DNA from 3 places in the Nonomuraea sp. NPDC052116 genome. Region 3 is predicted to be linked to each of the others. Evidence: riboswitches for the same ligand, from Rfam matches in the RefSeq annotation. Region 3 holds a riboswitch; each other region holds the start of a gene.
The links. Region 3 has a riboswitch for S-adenosylmethionine ahead of AB0L65_RS16135 (aminotransferase class V-fold PLP-dependent enzyme). Riboswitches for the same ligand answer to the same signal wherever they lie in the genome.
Positions count from the first base shown of each region.

Region 1: linked by a shared signal. The riboswitch ahead of AB0L65_RS59950 (extracellular solute-binding protein) and the one ahead of AB0L65_RS16135 (aminotransferase class V-fold PLP-dependent enzyme) in region 3 are both predicted to bind S-adenosylmethionine.
Region 2: linked by a shared signal. The riboswitch ahead of thrC (threonine synthase) and the one ahead of AB0L65_RS16135 (aminotransferase class V-fold PLP-dependent enzyme) in region 3 are both predicted to bind S-adenosylmethionine.

Region 1 is NZ_JBFAWA010000064.1:4,647-10,672, reverse strand. It holds gene AB0L65_RS59970 (hydantoinase/oxoprolinase family protein) at 1-5, opposite strand, end outside; gene AB0L65_RS59965 (ABC transporter permease) at 2-802, opposite strand; gene AB0L65_RS59960 (ABC transporter permease) at 795-1,652, opposite strand; gene AB0L65_RS59955 (ABC transporter ATP-binding protein) at 1,649-2,746, opposite strand; gene AB0L65_RS59950 (extracellular solute-binding protein) at 2,725-3,825, opposite strand; SAM riboswitch class IV at 3,880-4,000, opposite strand; gene AB0L65_RS59945 (DUF5937 family protein) at 4,051-5,025, opposite strand; gene AB0L65_RS59940 (MFS transporter) at 5,085-6,026, shown strand, end outside.
Region 2 is NZ_JBFAWA010000069.1:9-6,034, reverse strand. It holds gene otsB (trehalose-phosphatase) at 1-577, shown strand, start outside; gene AB0L65_RS60865 (hypothetical protein) at 613-1,194, shown strand; gene AB0L65_RS60860 (trehalose-6-phosphate synthase) at 1,201-2,631, opposite strand; gene AB0L65_RS60855 (RNA polymerase sigma factor) at 2,663-3,217, shown strand; SAM riboswitch class I at 3,297-3,438, shown strand; gene thrC (threonine synthase) at 3,452-4,684, shown strand; gene AB0L65_RS60845 (MoaD/ThiS family protein) at 4,709-4,984, shown strand; gene AB0L65_RS60840 (cold-shock protein) at 5,230-5,430, shown strand; partial or broken gene AB0L65_RS60835 (TCP-1/cpn60 chaperonin family protein) at 5,844-6,026, shown strand, end outside.
Region 3 is NZ_JBFAWA010000007.1:289,759-295,784, reverse strand. It holds gene AB0L65_RS16150 (acyltransferase) at 1-341, opposite strand, end outside; gene AB0L65_RS16145 (NADH-quinone oxidoreductase subunit D) at 338-1,483, opposite strand; gene AB0L65_RS16140 (DoxX family protein) at 1,607-2,257, shown strand; gene AB0L65_RS16135 (aminotransferase class V-fold PLP-dependent enzyme) at 2,266-3,477, opposite strand; SAM riboswitch class IV at 3,604-3,719, opposite strand; gene AB0L65_RS16130 (TerC family protein) at 3,830-4,567, shown strand; gene AB0L65_RS16125 (cytochrome P450) at 4,577-5,770, shown strand; gene AB0L65_RS16120 (SAM-dependent methyltransferase) at 5,754-6,026, opposite strand, start outside.

The DNA.
Region 1 (6,026 bases), on a different contig from region 3:
GTCATAGGGCCTCCGAAATGCGAGCGAATCGGTCCGCGACCACCATCACCACCACGCTCGCCGCCATGAGCAGCGTGGACACCGCGGCCATCGACGGGTCGAGCTGGTACTGCACGGCCGAGAAGATGCGCAGCGGCACCGTCGTGGTGTTCGCGCCCGCCACCAGGGCCGTGACGGCGACCTCGCCGAGCGAGGTGACCGCGGCGAGGATCGCGCCTGCGAGGATGCCGGGCCGCAGCAGCGGCAGCGTCACGGTCAGGAACACCCGGACCGGCCCGGCGCCCAGGCTCAGGGCGGCCCGCTCCAGCGCCGGGTCGAGCTGCGCGGCGCTCACCATGACCGCCCGCACCACGAACGGCAGCGCCACCAGCGAGTGCGCCAGCCACAGCCCGGTCACCGAGTTGACGAGGCCGACGCCGTGGAAGTAGTAGAGCAGGCCGAGCGCGACGATGATCTCCGGGACCATCAGCGGGGACAGCGCGAACCCCTGCAGCAGCCGCCGCCCGGGGAACGACCCCCGCGTCAGCGCGTACGCCGCCGGCGTCCCGATGACCACGGTCGTCGGCACCACCAGGAGCACCAGCAGGCCGCTCAGCCGGAACGAGACCTGCCAGTCGGGCGAGCCGAGCACCTCGGCGTACCAGCGCAGCGACAGCCCCGACGGCGGGAACGCCATCGAGCCCGCCCGGTTGAACGAGCTCGTCACCAGCACGACCAGCGGCGCGATCAGGAACAGGAACACCAGCGCCGCCAGGGCCGCGGCCACCAGCCGCACGATCCTGTCGTAGCCCCGCTCACCCATGAAGGCGCCTCTCCCAGATCCGGAACACGCCCGCCAGCAGCCCCGTGGACACGACGGTCAGCGCGAGCAGCGCGAAGCTCAGCGCCGCCGCCACCGGGTAGTCGAACACCGTCGTCACCTGGTCGTAGACCCGGATGCCGGTCAGCGGCTGGGTCACCCCGCCGACCAGCAGCGGCGTGATGTAGATGCCCATGGCCAGCGCGAAGACGATGAGGGCGCCGGCGACCGCGCCGGGCAGGCTGAGCGGGACCGTGACCCGCAGGAACGTCCTGACCGGCCCGGCTCCGAGCGTCTGCGAGGCCCGGTGCAGGTTGCGGTCCAGCCCGCCGAGCGCCGTCGTGAGCGGGATGATCGCGAACGGCAGCAGCACGTGCGTCACCGCGACCACGACGGCCGGGTAGCTGGTGAGCAGCTGGGCGGGCTGGTCACGCAGCCCGGAGGCGACGAGCGCCCGGTTGACGAGCCCGTTGCCGGACAGCAGCACGACCCATCCGTAGGTGCGTACGACCACGCTGGTCAGCAGCGGCGAGATCACGATGACGAACAGCAGGGTCCGCACGACGCCGGGCCGCCGGCGGGCCAGGAAATACGCGGCCGGGTACGCCAGCGCCACGCACAGCACCGCCACCAGGAGCGCGGTGGCCAGGGTCCGGAGCAGGGAGCCGTAGAAGTACGGCTCGGTCAACACCCGGGCGTACTGCTCGAAGGTGAATCCGGGCAGCGCCGCGTTGAAGGCGCCGACGGGGCTGAAGCTGAGCCGCAGCAGCCCTACGAGGGGGACCAGGAACAGGGCGGCCAGGAAGGCGACGAGCGGCAGGATGTACGGCAGGCCCGCCCAGCGGCGTGTCATGGCGACTCCGTTTCCAGGAGGATGACGTCGGCCGGATCCCAGTGCGCCACCACGGACGTGCCCGCGCCGGGCGGATCTCCGGCGCCGGTGTCGGCGACCCGCACGCTCAGGGTGCGTCCGTCGGCCAGCCGCACCTCCACGTGCCAGGCGTCCCCGGCGAAGGCCCGATACCCCACCGTCCCGGCCACGCCGCCGGCCCCCGGGCCTTGTGTGGCCAGGCGGATGCGTTCGGGGCGGACGGCGACGACGGCGCGGTCGCCCGCCCGGAGCGACAGCGGGCCGCACTCGACGACGATCCCGCCGGAGTCCAGCGCGCCCGAGTCGGTCACCGTGCCCTCCAGGACATTGGCCGCGCCGATGAACTGCGCGACGAACCGGGTGGCCGGCCGCCGGTAGACCTCGTCGGGCGTGCCGAGCTGCTCGACCCGGCCGCCGTTCATGACGGCCACCCGGTCCGACAGCGCGAGCGCCTCCTCCTGGTCGTGCGTGACGAAGACCATGGTGGTGCCGATGCGCCGCTGGATGGCGCGCAGCTCCACCCGCATCTCCCTGCGCAGCTTGGCGTCCAGGTTGGACAGCGGCTCGTCCAGCAGCAGCACGGCGGGCCGGATGGCCAGGGCGCGGGCGAGGGCGACCCGCTGCTGCTGCCCGCCGGACAACTGGCGGGGCCGCCGCCCGGCGTACCCCTCCAGGCCGACCAGGCTCAGCGCCTCCCGCACCCGCTCGTCCCGCTCCCGCCGGTCGAGCCGGCGCACGCGCAGCCCGTACGCCACGTTGGCGGCCACGGTCATGTGCGGGAAGAGCGCGTAGTTCTGGAACACCATGCCCAGACCCCGCCGGTACGGGGGTCGCCGGGTCACGTCGGAGCCGTCGATCACGATCCGCCCGGCCGTGGGCTGGACGAACCCGGCGACGCAGTTGAGCAGCGTCGTCTTGCCGCAGCCGCTGGGCCCGAGGATCGACAGGAACTCGCCCTTGCGGATCGACAGCCGGTCCAGGTCGAGCACGCGCGCGCCGTCGTACCCGGCGGCGAGCCCCTCGATCTCGACGTGCCCGCCGCCTTCTTCCGGGGTCAGCCGAAGATCTGGTTCCACCGCTGCTGCCATTCGTTCAGCTTCGGGGTGGCGACCGCGTAGTCCACCCAGATGAACTTCTTGAAGACGTCGGGACCGTGCTTCACCTTCTGCTCGAACGGCTCGCCGTAGGAGATCGAGTCGTTGCCCGCGGCGTACCAGGTGCCCTCGGCGAACGGCTGCTGGTTCTGCGCGGCCGTCAGGTGGTCGAGGAACTTGTTCGCCAGGTCGCCCTTCTGCGTCCCCGCGGCGATGAAGTACGAGGTCAGCGCGCCGACGGGGCCGGACTTGGGGTAGGTGAAGCCGATCGGGGAGCCGGCCTGGGCCATGGCGAAGGCGCGGCCGTCCCAGAAGGGCATGATCCAGGCGTCGCCGTTCTCGATGACGGTGGCGGCGTTGCCCGCGTTGGCGGGGAAGGAGGACACGCAGCCCTTCAGCGTCGCGAGCCTGTCGAACGCCTTGTCCACGGCGGCCGGGTCGGACAGCGTGCCGCCCTGGGAGGTGACGAGGGCGGAGAAGAACTCCAGGCCGGGGTTGTAGGTGAGCGGCGGGAGGGCGACGTGGCCGCAGTACTGCTTGTCGAAGATGTCCGCCCAGTCCGCGGGCGGCGTCTTGATCTTGTCGGTGCGGTAGAGGAGGCCGGTGGAGCCGGTGGTCAGCGGCACGCCGTACTGCTTGCCGTCGTACGCGGACTTGCCGGCGAGCACCGGGTCCAGCTCCTTGAAGTGCGCCAGTTTGTCGGTGGCCAGCGGCTGGAGCAGCCCGGCGGAGGCCGCGGGCAGTGACGCGTCCGGCGTGAACGCGATGACGTCGAACGGCGGGTTCTTGCCGCCGGCCGCGCGCAGCTTGGTGAGCCATTCGGCGTTCGCGCCGTAGACGAGGTTCACCTTGGCGCCGGTGTCGCGTTCGAACGGCTCCACGAACGACTTCTTGAACAGCTCCCCCCACGCGCCCGCGAACGCGGTCACCGTGAGCTCCTGCTTCGCCGCGCCGCCGGTGGAACCGCCCGTGGAGCCGCCCGTGTCGACGCCGCCGCAGGCCGTGACCGCCAGCGCGACCACCATGCCCAGTCCCGCGAGGCGAGTGAATCCGCCCTTCATCTTTCCCTTTCCTTTTCGAGCAGCCGGCCAAGGGCGCAGGGCAGCACGACTCGACATCCGCGCTTGCCGCCAGGAGCACCGTTCGGCTCGACGACCGTGTCATCACCCGGGGCACCCCGCCGCGGTGGGAGGGTTGCCGTCCAGCAAGCCGGGGCTTCGCACTGGACTCGTGACATAAGCGACTATATCAGTAGGATTTACATGAATAGGACATGAGGGGATGGGTCAGCCGTTGACCAGGGCGTCGCCGAGGGGCGTGCGCGCGTACAGGACGCCGCGGCCGACGCGGGTGCCCGCGATCAGGCCCGTCCTGCGCAGCGCCGCCAGATGGCCGCCCGTGGTGCCCAGGCTCTGCCCGAGCAGGGCCGCGAGCTGGGTGGTGGTGGCGGGCTCGGCCAGCTCGGCGAGGATGCGGGCGCGGCTGCGGCCGATCAGGGCCGACAGGTCGGCGTCGGCCACGGCGGGCACGGCCGCGGCGCCCCTCGCGGGGTAGATCATCGCGTACGGCCAGGCGTCCTCCAGATAGGCGCCGACGGCGGTCGTGAACGCCGACGGCAGGAAGAGCAGCCCCTTGCCGCCGAGCCGGCGCAGCCCGTGGAGGCTGGTCAGCTCGACCTCGATCTGCCCCCGGGGCCGCCAGTGGACCTGCGGGCTGAGGTCCTCCAGCGCCGCCGCCCAGCCGTAGGCCGCCAGCCGTCCCGCCCGATGGGCGACGTCGCGCTGCAGGATCGCGCGGAAGCGCGGCCACTCGTGGGAGACGACCTCCGTCCAGAGCGCCTCGTACGCGTCGGCGAACCGCTCCACCACCCGCGGTCCCGCCAGCAGCTCCCTGACCCCGTCCGCCACCGGCCGCCCGGCGAGCGCCCGGGCGATCTCCGCGTGCGCCTGCTCCAGCGGCGTCCTGCGCATGGCGGCCAGCTCCGCCTCGAACGGCACGTCCACCGCCGTCGGCGGCGGGGCGATGAAGGCGACGTTCGTGCCGCGCCGGTTGCCGCTGATCGCGTCCGCGGCCCGCAGCACGGGGTGGACGCGTTCGAGTTCCCGGTACGTGCCCCGCCACCGCGCGGCCCACCGGCCGTGCACGCCCGCCTCCAGCCGGCCCGCCAGCACCCACTGCGCGTGCATGGTCTCGATCAGCGGCGAGATCGCGAACCTGGTCGCCACCAGGTCCTGCGGGGTGACCTCGATTCTTACGGGCACCTTTCGGTTATATCCGAAAGAGTCGCCAGTTCGCCGGTCCGGTCCGCACCATCGTGGACGTGAATGGCGCGACGTTCGGCGAGGTGTTCGCCGTCAAGGAGTTCCGGGTCCTGTTCGGCAGCTTCGCGCTGCTGGTCGGCGGGGACTCGATCAAGATGCTGGCCCTGTCCGTGCTGGTCTATGCGCGGACCGGCTCGGCCGGCCTGTCGGCCGCCGCGTACATGGCCGGCTGGCTGCCGTTCATCGTGGGCGGGCTGTTGCTGCTCTCGCTGGCCGACCGGCTGCCGCCGCGGGCGCTGATGGTGACCGGCGAGGTGGTCCGGGCGGTGACGTGCCTGCTGCTGGCCTACGCGCGGCTGCCGGTCTGGGCGATGCTGGCGCTGGTGCTGGTCACGGGGCTGTTCACGCCGGTCTTCTTCGCCGCGCGGGCGGCGATGCTGCCCGACGTGCTGCCCGGCGACGCGTTCGTGCTCGGGCGGTCGGTCCTGAACGTGGCCTCCGCGAGCGCGCAGATCGCCGGGCTGGCGGCCGGGGGCGCGTTCCTGGCCGTCGCCGGGCCCTCGGGGGCGCTGGCCACCACCGCGGGCCTGGCCGCGGTGGCCGCCGTGGTGCTGCGGGCCGGACTGCCGTACCGGCCCGCCCGGGGCACGGCGCGAGCGGGCACGGTGGGAGCGGGCACGGTACGCCAGACGCTGCGGGTCAACCGGCGGCTGCTGGCCGACGGGCGGGTGCGCGGGCTGCTGCTGGCGGGGTGGCTGCCGTGCGTGTTCCTGGCCGGGGCCGAGGCCATGGTCGTGCCCTATCTGGGCGGGCAGGGGCAGGCCGGGGTGGTGCTCGCGGCGGCGGCCGGCGGGATGGCGGTGGGGGAGTTCGCGGTGGGCAGGTTCGCCGCGCCGGGGCTGCGGGAGCGGCTGTCGTTTCCGCTGGCGGTGCTGCTCGGCGTGCCGTGGGTGGGGTTCGCGCTCGGGCCGGGGATGGCGTGGGCCGCCGTGCTGGCCGCG
Region 2 (6,026 bases), on a different contig from region 3:
CGGGCCGGGCCTGGCCGACGTGCCCCGGCTGGTCGTGCTCGGGCACTACGGCTTCGAGCGCTGGGAGGCCGGGCAGATCTCCGGGCCCCCGCCGCCTCCGGGCGTGCTCGAGGCCGAGGCCGAGCTGCAACTGCTGCTCGAGTCGCTGGGCCTGCGCGACGTCACCATCGAGGACAAGGGCCGGGCGGTGGCCGTGCACACCAGGCGCAGCTCCGACCCGGAGGGCGCGCTGGCCAGGCTGCGCGAGCCGCTGGCCGAGCTGGCCGGCAAGCGAGGCCTGGTGGTCGAGCCGGGGCGTTTCGTGCTGGAGCTGCGGCCGCCGGGCATGGACAAGGGGCAGGCGCTCAGCCTGTTCCTGGCGGAGCGGGCCGCCAGGTCCGTCATGTTCGTGGGCGACGATCTCGGCGACCTGGCCGCGTTCGAGGCCGTACGCCTCTCGGGGCTGCCCGGCGTGACCGTGTGCAGCGGCTCCGCGGAGGTCACCGAGCTGGCCGAGCGGGCCGACATCGTGGTGGACGGGCCCGACGGCGTCGTCGCGCTGCTGGAGGAGCTTGTGGCGGCTTTCAGCCGTTCGTGATTGAGCTGCAAGTCGCGCTCCCTAGGGTCGGGCGCATGCACAAGCGACACCTCGCCGCCGTGGCCGTGGCCGTGGCCGCGGTCACCCTCCTCGCGACCTCCCTGCCCGCGCACGCCGCGCCCGCCCAGGCGGTCAAGCTGCGCAAGGGCCTGACCCTGTACATCCCGATCAAGTGGGTGGTCCACCGCTTCGGCGACGAGGTCCAGATCGTGACCGGAAAGTGCGGCAAGCCCATGGGCTGGGGGACGCCCGAATGCGACGCCTTCTACGTCCTCGGCCCCTCGTCCATCAAGCGCGGCGCCGAGGGGTTCGGCCCGTACACCGGCAAGCGGCCCTTCTACACGGCGAGCGACGTGCAGCCGTGCCCGTTCAACCGGAAGTGGGGCGAGGCCATCGGCCCGAAGGTCACCAGGGGCCTACGCCAGGTCGGCGCGGGGCACAAGGCCGCCTACAACGCGTGGCAGTCGGAGTGCGTCAAGTATTCGGGCTCGACCACGAAGGTGCTGCTCCGCTTCACGCAGCGCGAGTGGTACCTGCCGCAGAGCAAGATCCTCATCGTGGACCAGTGGAACACGCCGGGGCTGGCCGACACGCTGAAGCACGCCGACTGGACCTGACCGGGCTCAGATCTCGGCCAGCGCGTCGAGCTGGGCCGCGAGCCACTTCTGCGGGGGCAGGGCGGTGGCCGCGGCGTGCAGCTTGTCGCGCCGCATGCGGCGCTCGTCCTCCGGCATGACGAGCGCGGCGTGCAGCGCGGCAGCCGTGCCGCTGATGTCGTACGGGTTCACCACGAGCGCGTGCGGGCCCAGCTCGGCCGCCGCCCCCGCCTCGCGCGAGAGCACGAGCGCGCACCTCGTGGACAGGATCGGGCCCTCCTTGGCGACCAGGTTCATCCCGTCGCGGATGGGGTTGACCAGCAGCACGTCGGCCATCCGGTACGCGGCCAGCGAACGCGGGTAGTCGTCGTTGACGTTGAGGATCAGCGGGTCCCAGTCCTCGGTGCCGTACTCGTCCTCGATCTCCTGCGCGCGGCGCAGCACCGACGCGGTGTATTCGCGGTATTCGGGCAGGTCGTGCCGGCTCGGGTAGGCGAACGCCAGGTGCACCACCTTGCCGTGCCACTCCGGGTGCGCGGCGAGGAACTCGCGGTAGGCCACCAGGCCGCGCACGATGTTCTTCGACAGCTCGGTGCGGTCGATGCGGACGATCAGCCGGCGGTCGCCCACCTGCTCCCTGAGCGCGGTCATGTGCGACTCGACGTCGGGCTCGACGGCGCGCTCCCACAGCGCGTCGCCGTCCACGCCGAGGCTGTGCACGCCGATGCGGGTGGTCCGGCCCTCGTGGGTGACGCTGCGGCCCACGCGGTCGACCTCCGCGCCCAGCAGCGCCTCACAGCAGTCCATGAACGCCTGCGCCCACCTGTCGGCCAGGAACCCGGCGTGATCGGCCCCCAGGATGCCCTCCAGGACCTCTCCGACCACCTCGTCGGGCAGCAGCGAGAAGTATTCGGGGGGCGCCCACGGGGTGTGGCTGAAGTGGGCGATGCGCAGGTCCGGCCGCTCGGCGCGGAGCATCGCCGGGGTCAGCGTCAGGTGGTAGTCCTGCACCATGACGCGGGCGCCGTGGCCGGCCTCCTCGGCCAGCGCCAGCGCGAACGCGCCGTTGTAGTCGCGGTAGGACTCCCACTCGCGCTCGAACCTCGTGCCGAAGTTGGGCGAGTTGGGGATGTCGTAGAGCAGGTGGTTGACGAACCACAGGGTGGAGTTGGCCACGGCGTTGTAGGCGCGGTGGAAGGTGGCGGGCGGGATGTCGAGCATGCGCAGCGGGCCCGTGTCGTAGCCGGCGTGGTCGATCCGGCCGCCGGGCACCAGGCGCACGGCGCTGCGGTCGCCGTCGGACAGCGCCGCGCACACCCACAGCATGCCGTCCTTCCTGGCCACCTCGGACAGTGCCGAAACCAGGCCGCCGCCACCGCGTTTCATGGTCAGCTCGCCGTCGTCCGAGACGGTAAAGGAAACGGGTCCTCTGTTGGAGGCCACCAGGACGCTGTTCATCTACGCTCCCTTCGCCCATAGGATCCCAGCTATGGCGCTTGATGAGCTAACCGAGGAACTCGCCCGCTCGGCCGCAGGAGGAGATCATCGCGCACTTGGCGAGCTCCTGGCGCGGATCGAGCCGGATGTGATGCGGCACTGCGCCCGGATCCTCCCCTATCACCAGGATGCCGAGGAAGCCTCACAGGACACGTTGCTGGCCGTGGCGCGCAACATCGGCCGGTTCGAGGGCCGGGCGCGGTTCAGCACCTGGCTGCACATCGTGACGGCCAACTGCGCGCGCACCACGTACAGGTCGCTCAAACGCCGCGCGGCCGAGCAGACCTCGGACGAGCTGCCCACGCAGAAGCCCGACGTGGCGCGGGTGAGCGTGATCGCGGGCTCCCGGCTCGACCTGCTCGACGCCATGGAGGCGCTGGAGGCCGACAAGCCCGACCTGGCGCAGGCGCTGGTGCTGCGCGACATCGTCCAGCTCGACTACAACGAGGTGGCCGAGCAGCTCGGCATCCCCCTGGGCACCGCCAAGTCGCGCATTCACCAGGCCCGCAAATACGTGCAGGGAGTGCTGGGTGATGATTATCGCTGAGACGCCACGTCTCGCATCTTGAGACGGGTGGCCATTTGGGCCCCATGGACGGGTAGAGTCCTTTTCAACAACTGAATATTGCTCATCCAGAGGGGTGGAGGGACCGGCCCTGCGAAGCCCCGGCAACCCTCCCGGTTTGAGACTCGCGACAGGGCGAGGCCGACCGGGACAAGGTGCCAATTCCGGTCTGCGGTCAAGGTGGCCGCGGGCGAAGATGAGGGAAGGCCTCGCTTCATGTCGCTCGACTTTGGTCCTGCTGTCGGTCTGTCCTGCCGCGAGTGCGGCACGCGTTACCCGCTCGGTCCGAGCTTCGCGTGTCTGGAGTGTTTCGGGCCGCTCGAAGCGGCCTATTCCTTCGGTACGGTGACCCGCTCCGACATCGAGTCGGGTCCCGCCAACATCTGGCGTTACCGGTCGCTGCTCCCGGTGCCGGTTGACGTAGCCAGTAAGCCCAATATGAACCCGGGTTGGACCAAACTGGTCAAGGCCGGAAACCTCGGACGCGCACTCGGTCTCAAGAACCTGTACGTGAAGGACGACTCGGGCAACCCCACCCATTCCTTCAAGGACCGGGTCGTCGCCATCGCCGTCGAGGCGGCGCGTAACTTCGGCTTCCACACCCTTTCCTGCTCCTCTACGGGCAACCTCGCGGGCGCGGTCACCGCGGCGGCGGCGCGCGCCGGGCTCGAGGCGTGCGTGTTCATCCCGGCCAACCTCGAAGCGGCCAAGATCGCCATGGCTCGCGTGTTCGGCGGCAAGCTGATCGGGATCGAAGGCACGTATGACGAGGTCAACCGGTTCTGCTCCGAGCTGATCGGCGACCCGCTGGGTGACAAGTGGGGGTTCGTCAACGTCAACCTGCGGCCCTACTACGCCGAGGGCTCCAAGACGCTCGCGTACGAGATCGCCGAGCAGCTCGGGTGGCGGTTGCCCGAGCAGATCGTCATCCCCATCGCCTCCGGCTCGCAGCTCACCAAGATTGACAAGGGCTTCCGCGAGCTGGTGCAGCTGGGGCTGGTCGAGGACACGCCGTACAAGATCTTCGGGGCGCAGGCGGCCGGGTGCTCGCCGGTCTCCACCGCGTACAAGGCGGGGCACGACGTCGTTCAGCCGGTCAAGCCCGACACCATCGCCAAGTCGCTGGCCATCGGCAACCCGGCCGACGGGCCGTACGTGCTCGACATCGCCCGGCGCACCGGCGGGGCCGTCGAGGACGTCACGGACGCCGAGATCGTGGCCGCGATCAAGCTCCTGGCCTCCACGGAGGGCGTCTTCGCCGAGACCGCGGGAGGGGTGACCGTGGGCGTGCTGAAGAAGCTCGCCGAGAGCGGGCGGCTCGACCCCGAGGCCGAGACCGTGGTCCTCAACACCGGCGACGGGCTCAAGACACTCGACGCGATCAGCGACGACGCCCAGCCCACGGCTGTGATCCGGCCCTCCCTCGACGCGTTCCGCGCGACTGTCTGACAACCAGGAAAGGCGAGTTTAACCATGAGCGTTTCGGTGCGGATTCCCACCATTCTGCGCACCTACACCGGGGGCAACGCCGAAGTCAGTGGCGAGGGCGCGACTCTTCGTGACGTCCTTGCCAAGCTCGACTCGGACTACCCGGGGATCGGCGCGAGAATTCTGGATGAATCGGGCAAGATTCGTCGTTTTGTCAACGTTTACGTTGGGGAAGAGGACGTCCGTTTCGTCGACGGGCTCGACACTCCGGCACCTGAGGGCACTCAGATCTCAATCATCCCGGCGGTTGCCGGCGGCTGAGTGCTATAGATCACACGTGTGGAAGGCGCCCCTAGTGGGCGCCTTCTCCATTTCCAGGGCAAATGAAACGCTGAAGCACCTTCGTTGCGAAGAAATGCGTCGTTTGCAGATTGACTCTGTTGCCAAACCCCGTGCCACAGGTATGGTCGAGGGCGATCGTCTGGCTGATTTTCCCTTAAGTCCGGCGATTACGGGTCTCGCGGAGGAATGGGCGAGATCTGAAAGCCCAGTAAGAGGAGTCGGAAGTGGCGCAGGGCACCGTCAAGTGGTTCAACGCGGACAAGGGCTACGGCTTCATCGCGGTAGACGGTGGTAAGGATGTATTCGTCCATTACTCAGCGATCATGATGGACGGGTACCGATCTCTCGAACAGGGCCAGCGGGTCGAGTTCGAGATCACGCAGGGCCAGAAGGGACCTCAAGCGGAGTCCGTCCGCGCGGTCTGATACACCCCCCTGGTATGCACCGGCGGGGATCGCCCGGCAGCGCAGTCCGTGCGAGCCCGCCACCTTTCTTTCGTCGACTCGGTCACGGCGAGCCGCGCGAGGCGGCTCGCCGTGCGTATGGATCCCGCCACCTGCGGTGGCCTGGACGCGGCTTGTCGCAGGTGCGGGGTCCTGCAGCCGGCGATGGACGGCTCTGCCGTACAGGCTGATATGGGGAGGAAAGGCCCGGTAGGAGGCTTCTCGCTTGCACTCGACAGGGTAGAGTGCTAAACAGTTCGTTGGCACTCTGTGCAGCAGAGTGCCAACACTCGGATCGGGACGATGGGGTCTGCCGAAGGAGATGCTGACCCATGCCGTCGCGGGCGTCGGCTCGGTCCACGACAAGCCACCCTGCATCTGGGAGGTCTAGCCTTATGGCAGCCAAGATGATCGCGTTTGACGAGGACGCCCGGCGCGGTCTCGAGCGCGGTATGAACCAGCTCGCCGACGCCGTCAAGGTGACCTTGGGTCCCAAGGGCCGCAACGTCGTGCTGGAGAAGAAGTGGGGCGCCCCCACGATCACCAACGACGGTGTCTCCATCGCCAAGGAGATCGAG
Region 3 (6,026 bases):
GTCACGACCGCCCCGATGGCGATCCACACCCCGGACAGGAACAGGGCGGGTAAAGCCAGCGCGCGGATGCGCCGCCAGACGAACGAGCCGATGCCGACGCCGCGTTCCTTGGCCCGCTCCCAGGACAGCAGGTGCACGTGGCCGCCGACGTAGAAGAACAGCGGCAGCACCTGCAGCAGCCAGGTCAGGATCCACAGCCCCGAGGTGAAGCCCAGCGGGCTGGTGGGCTCGGGGCCGCTCGGCTTCCACTCCAGGATGGTGAACGCCCAGTGCCAGACCACCACGACGCACAGGCTCAGGGCTCGGAGCCAGTCGACGTACTTGTCGCGCTCGACTTTCACTTGTCGATGTCACCCACGACGAAGAACATCGAGCCGAGGATGGCCACCATGTCGGCGACCAGGTGGCCGGGCAGCATCTCCCGCAGCACCTGGACGTTGCTGTACGAGGCCGAGCGCAGCTTGAGCCGCCACGGGGTCTTGTCGCCCTTGGAGACCAGGTAGTAGCCGTTGATGCCGAGGGGGTTCTCGGTCCACGCGTACGTGTGGCCCTCCGGCACCTTGAGCACCTTCGGCAGGCGCTGGTTGATCGGCCCGGGAGGCAGCGAGCGCAGCCGCGAGACGCAGGCGTCGGCCAGGTCGAGCGAGACCTTGAGCTGGTCGAACAGCACCTCGAACCGGGAGTGGCAGTCGCCGGCCTGCCGCGTGACGACCTTCACGGGCAGCTCGGGGTAGGCGAGGTAGGGATCGTCGCGGCGCAGGTCGAAGTCCACGCCGGAGGCCCTGGCGATGGGGCCGCTGACGCCGTACTGCGTGATCTGCTCGCGGGAGAGCACGCCGACGCCCCTGGTGCGGGCGATGAAGATCTCGTTGTGCAGGATGAGGTTCTCGATGTCGGGCACCCGGCGGCGGGTCTCCGCGACGGCCTCCGACACCCGGTCGAGCCAGCCGAGCGGCAGGTCCTCCTTGAGGCCCCCGACCCGGTTGAACATGTAGTGCATGCGGCCGCCGGAGATCTCCTCCATGACCGCCTGGATGCGCTCGCGCTCGTTGAACGAGTAGAACAGCGGCGTGATCGCGCCGAGCTCCAGCGGATAGGAGCCGAGGAACATCAGGTGGTTGAGCACCCGGTTGAGCTCGGCCAGCAGCGTGCGCGCCCACACGGCCCGGACCGGGGGCTCCATGCCGAGCAGACGTTCGGCGGCCAGCACCACGCCCAGCTCGTTCGCGAACCCCGACAGCCAGTCGTGCCTGTTGGCCAGCATGATGATCTGACGGTAGTCGCGGACCTCGAACAGCTTCTCCGCGCCCCGGTGCATGTAGCCGATGATCGGCTCGGCGGCGGTGATGCGTTCGCCGTCGAGCGTCAGCCTGAGCCGGAGCACCCCGTGGGTGGACGGGTGCTGCGGGCCGATGTTGAGGATCATGTCCTCGGTGGCCAGCTCTTTTGCGCCCGCGCCGATCCCGACCACACGTTCCGTCATATGGCAATGCTGCCACCGCGCCGGTTGCTGGGCCAGGGCAGGGCCGGGTCAAGGAATAGTACGGAACCGCATCCCTAACTCGGACACGGGGAGGAATACCAGGAACCGGGGGGAGATAACACCATGAAGAAAGTTGTGTTTGATGTCGCGGCGTTGATCGCACGGGTGGTGACCGGCGTGATCTTCTTGGTCCACGGCTCGCAGAAGTGGGATGGCGGCCTTGCGGCCACGGGACAGGCGTTCAAGGGGATGGGGATCCCGATGCCGGAGCTCGCCGCCATGTTCTCGACCGTCGTCGAGATGGCGGGCGGCATTTTCCTGATCCTGGGCCTGCTGGTGCGCCTGGTGGGGCTGCTGTTGCTGATCAACATGCTGGGCGCCATCACGTACGTGCACGCGGGGCACGGGGTGCTGTCCAGCGCCGGCGGCTGGGAGCTGCCCGGCGCGCTCGGGGCACTGGCCCTGTTGTTCCTGGCGCTGGGGGGCGGCCGGATCGGGATCGACGGGATCTTCGCCGCGATGTTCCGCCGGCGCTCGGAACGCCGGGCCGCCGAGGAGGAAAGCACCGCGCGGCCACAGCGTCCGGAGCCGTCGAACGTCACGACCAGGCCCGCCGGCCTCACGACGCCCGCCGAGGCGCCTCGGGTGCCCAGGCAGCCGACCGAGCACCGGGCCGGCGTGGTCAACGACGACGACATGAGGGACATCGACGCCCTGGTCTCCGACGAGCCGCCGCCGCACCGCAAGCCGCCGAACCGCTCCGACGCCGTCTAGCGGCCGACTCAGCGATTCACGAGGTCCCGCACGGCCTCGACCAGCCGGTCCACGTGCTCCTGCGTGGAGCCGATGCCGATGGAGGCCCGCACCGCGGAAGCGGTGCCGTCCTCACACCCGCCGTCGGCCTCTCCGAGAAGATGCCGGACGAACGGGTGCGCGCAGAACTTGCCGTCGCGCACCCCGATGCCGTACTCGCCGGACAGCACCTCGGCCACCTCGCGGGCCGAGTAGCCGGCCACGGTGAACGACACGATGCCGACGCGCGGGTGGTCATCCCCCCACAGCGACAGCTCCCGTACGCCCTCGATCGAGGCCAGCCCCGACCGCAGGCGCGCGATCAGCCGCTCCTCCTCCCGCACCAGCGCGGTCCAGCCGGTGGCCGTGAGCGCGTCGCAGGCGGCGGCCAGGGCGATGGCGCCCAGCACGTTCGGGGTGCCCGCCTCGTGCCGCGGCTCCGGGTCGTCGTGCCACTCGGTGTCGTCGCCCACGGAGCGCACCGCGCCGCCGCCCTTGAGGTACGGGTCGCCGTCCGCGAGCCAGTCCCGCCGCCCGACCAGCACCCCGGCGCCGAACGGCGCGTACAGCTTGTGCCCGGAGAAGGCCACGTAGTCCAGGTCGAGCGCGGTCAGGTTGAGCCGCCGGTGCGGTACGAGCTGGGCGGCGTCCACCAGGATGCGGGCGCCGTGCCGGTGCGCGACGTGGGCCAGGGCGGCGATGGGCCAGAGCTCGCCGGTGACGTTGGAGGCGGCGGTGACCACGAGCAGCTTGGGGCCGTCGATGCCGGCCAGGGCCGCGTCGGCGGCGCGGACGGCCTCGCCGGGGAAGGCGGGCGGCGCCAGCCGTACGGACTTCTCCCAGGGGAGGAGAGAGGCGTGGTGCTCGGTGTCGAAGACCACGGTGGTGGTGCCGGCGGGCAGGCAGCGGGCCAGGAGGTTCGTGGCGTCGGTGGTGTTGCGGGTGAAGATCACGGCGTCGTCCGGGCGGGCCCCGACGAACGCCCGCACCGTGTGGCGGGCCTGCTCATAGCGGGCGGTGGTGAGCTGCGAGGCGTAGCCCGCGCCCCGGTGGACGCTGGAGTAGGCCGGGAGCGCGGCGGTGACGGCGGCGCTGACCGGCTCGAGACAGGGGGCGCTGGCGGCGTAGTCGAGGTTGGCGTAGCCGACGAGCCTGCCGCCCTTGACCGGCACCTCGAGATCGGCACCGAGCACGGCGGGGATCGGCCTGCCCGTGGCGACCGGAACGGCCTCGGCCTCGGCGGCGCGAGCGGGGACGGAGCTGAAGATCGTCAACGTGGACACGGCACATCTCCCTCAGGGTCATCGGACCCCTGGAAGCAGCCACGGAGCCCGCGCTTGCCCGCCACACTTCGTGACGGACCAGGTCTTCACCCGGGGCACCCCGCCGCGGACGCGAGGGTTGCCGGCCAGCTAGCCGGGGCTTGTCGCTGGCACTCATGACCTACGGCGGAGACTATAACCCAATCCCCTCCATCGATCGCAAGTCGGTGAACTTATCCGGCGGCTGACTCGTTGCTACCGGAAATCCCGCTCATGTCATGGAGGTGCGTAAATGTTGGACTGGGTGACCGACCCGCAGATCTGGATCGGTTTCTTCACCCTGGTCGCCCTGGAGATCGTGCTGGGGATCGACAACATCATCTTCATCTCCATCCTGGCCGGGAAACTACCTCCCGAACAACGGGACAGAGCCCGGGTGCTGGGTCTGGGAGCGGCCCTGATCACCAGGCTGCTCCTGCTGCTCGCCCTGTCGTGGGTGGTGCAGCTCACCGAGCCGCTGTTCGCCGTCTTCGGTCACCAAATATCGGGACGCGACCTGATCCTGCTGCTCGGCGGCCTGTTCCTGCTGGGCAAGAGTGTCACCGAGATCGGCCACAGCATGGACGGCCCCGTGGGCAAGGACGGCAAGAAGGCCGCGGCCGCCTCCTTCGCCTCGGTGATCATCCAAATCATGGTGCTGGACATCGTGTTCTCGCTCGACTCCGTCATCACCGCCGTCGGCATGGTCGACACGCTCGGCGTGATGATCGCGGCGGTCGTGGTGGCGGTGCTGGTGATGCTGTTCGCCTCGGGACCGATCAGCAGGTTCGTGGACCGGCACCCGAGCATCAAGATGCTGGCGCTGTCGTTCCTCGTGCTGATCGGCGTGGTGCTCATCGCCGAGGGCTTCGGCCAGCACATCCCCAAGGGCTACATCTACTTCGCGATGGCGTTCTCGCTGATCGTCGAGCTGCTGAACATCCGGATGCGGAGCAAGCGGACGGCGCCACAGGAGGACCCCACTCCTTAAGATGAAATAGTGCGATTTGACCCTTGGGATCCGGATTTCGTGGCGCACCCGTACCGGGTGTACGACGAGCTGAGGCGCGAGGCGCCGGTCAGCTACTTCGAGCCGACGAACCAGTGGCTGATCTCACGTCATGCCGACGTGAACGCCCTGCTCAGGGACCGCCGCCTGGGGCGGTCCCACCTCCACGTGGCCACCAACGAGGAGTTCGGGAGGCCGGCGGAGCCGGAGTTCCAGGAGCCGTTCTGGCGGGTGATCAGGGCGGGCATGCTCGACGTGGAGCCGCCGGTGCACACCAGGCTGCGCCGGCTGGTCTCCAAGGCGTTCACGCCGCGCATGGTCGAGTCGCTGCGTCCCCGGGTGCGCGCCATCGCCGCGGGCCTGGTGGACGCGTTCGTGGAGAAGGGCGGCGGCGACCTGCTCGCCGAGGTCGCCGAGCCGCTCCCGGTGACGGTGATCGCGGAGATGCTCGGCATCCCCCACGCCGACCGTCACCTGCTGCGCCCCTGGTCGGCGGAGATCTGCGGCATGTACGAGCTCAACCCGAGCCTCGAGGCCCAGCACACGGCGGTACGGGCGGCGTCGGAGTTCGCCGACTACCTCAAGACCCTGGCCGCGGAGCGCCGCCGGGCTCCCGGCGACGACCTGATCAGCGCGCTGGCGCAGATCGACGAGCTGACCGAGGACGAGCTGGTCGGCACGTGCGTGCTGCTGCTCAACGCCGGCCACGAGGCCACCGTGAACGTGACGGGCAACGGCTGGTGGTCCCTGTTCCGCAACCCCTCCGAACTGGCCCGGCTGCGCGAGGACCGCTCGTTGCTGCCCACGGCGGTCGAGGAGGTGATGCGCTGGGACACGCCGCTGCAGATGTTCGAACGCTGGGTGCTGGAGGACATCGAGGTGCACGGGGTGGAGATCCCGCGCGGGTCGGAGGTGGCGTTGCTGTTCGGCTCGGCCAACCGCGACCCGGCGGTCTTCGAGGACCCGGACCGGCTCGACGTGGGGCGGGCCGACAATCCGCACATCTCGTTCGGGGCCGGGATCCACTTCTGCCTGGGCGCACCGCTGGCCCGCATCGAGCTCATCGAGTCGTACGGCGCGCTCCTGGACCGGGCGGCCAAGCTCGAGCTGCGGGAGGAGCCGAGCTGGAAGCCCGGCTACATCATCAGGGGGCTGCGGTCGCTGGAGGTCACCGCCGCTGGCTGAGCCAGCCGAACCCGCCGAGCCCCGCCGGGTCGATCAGCTCACCCTCCTCCGACGCCCTGGCCAGCGCCCGGATGTAAGCGCGCGGCTCGGTGCGGGCCAGGTCGATCGGGGGCCTGGTGCCGGTGATCCCCAAAGCCCTCAGCGCGTCGCGCTGTGTGGACAAGGCTGTGGATATCGCGCCGGCCCGGCGCCCGGCCTCGGCGCACGCGTCAAGCGCGACATGAGCCGTGATATCGCAGGTCCCATCGGGGATCGG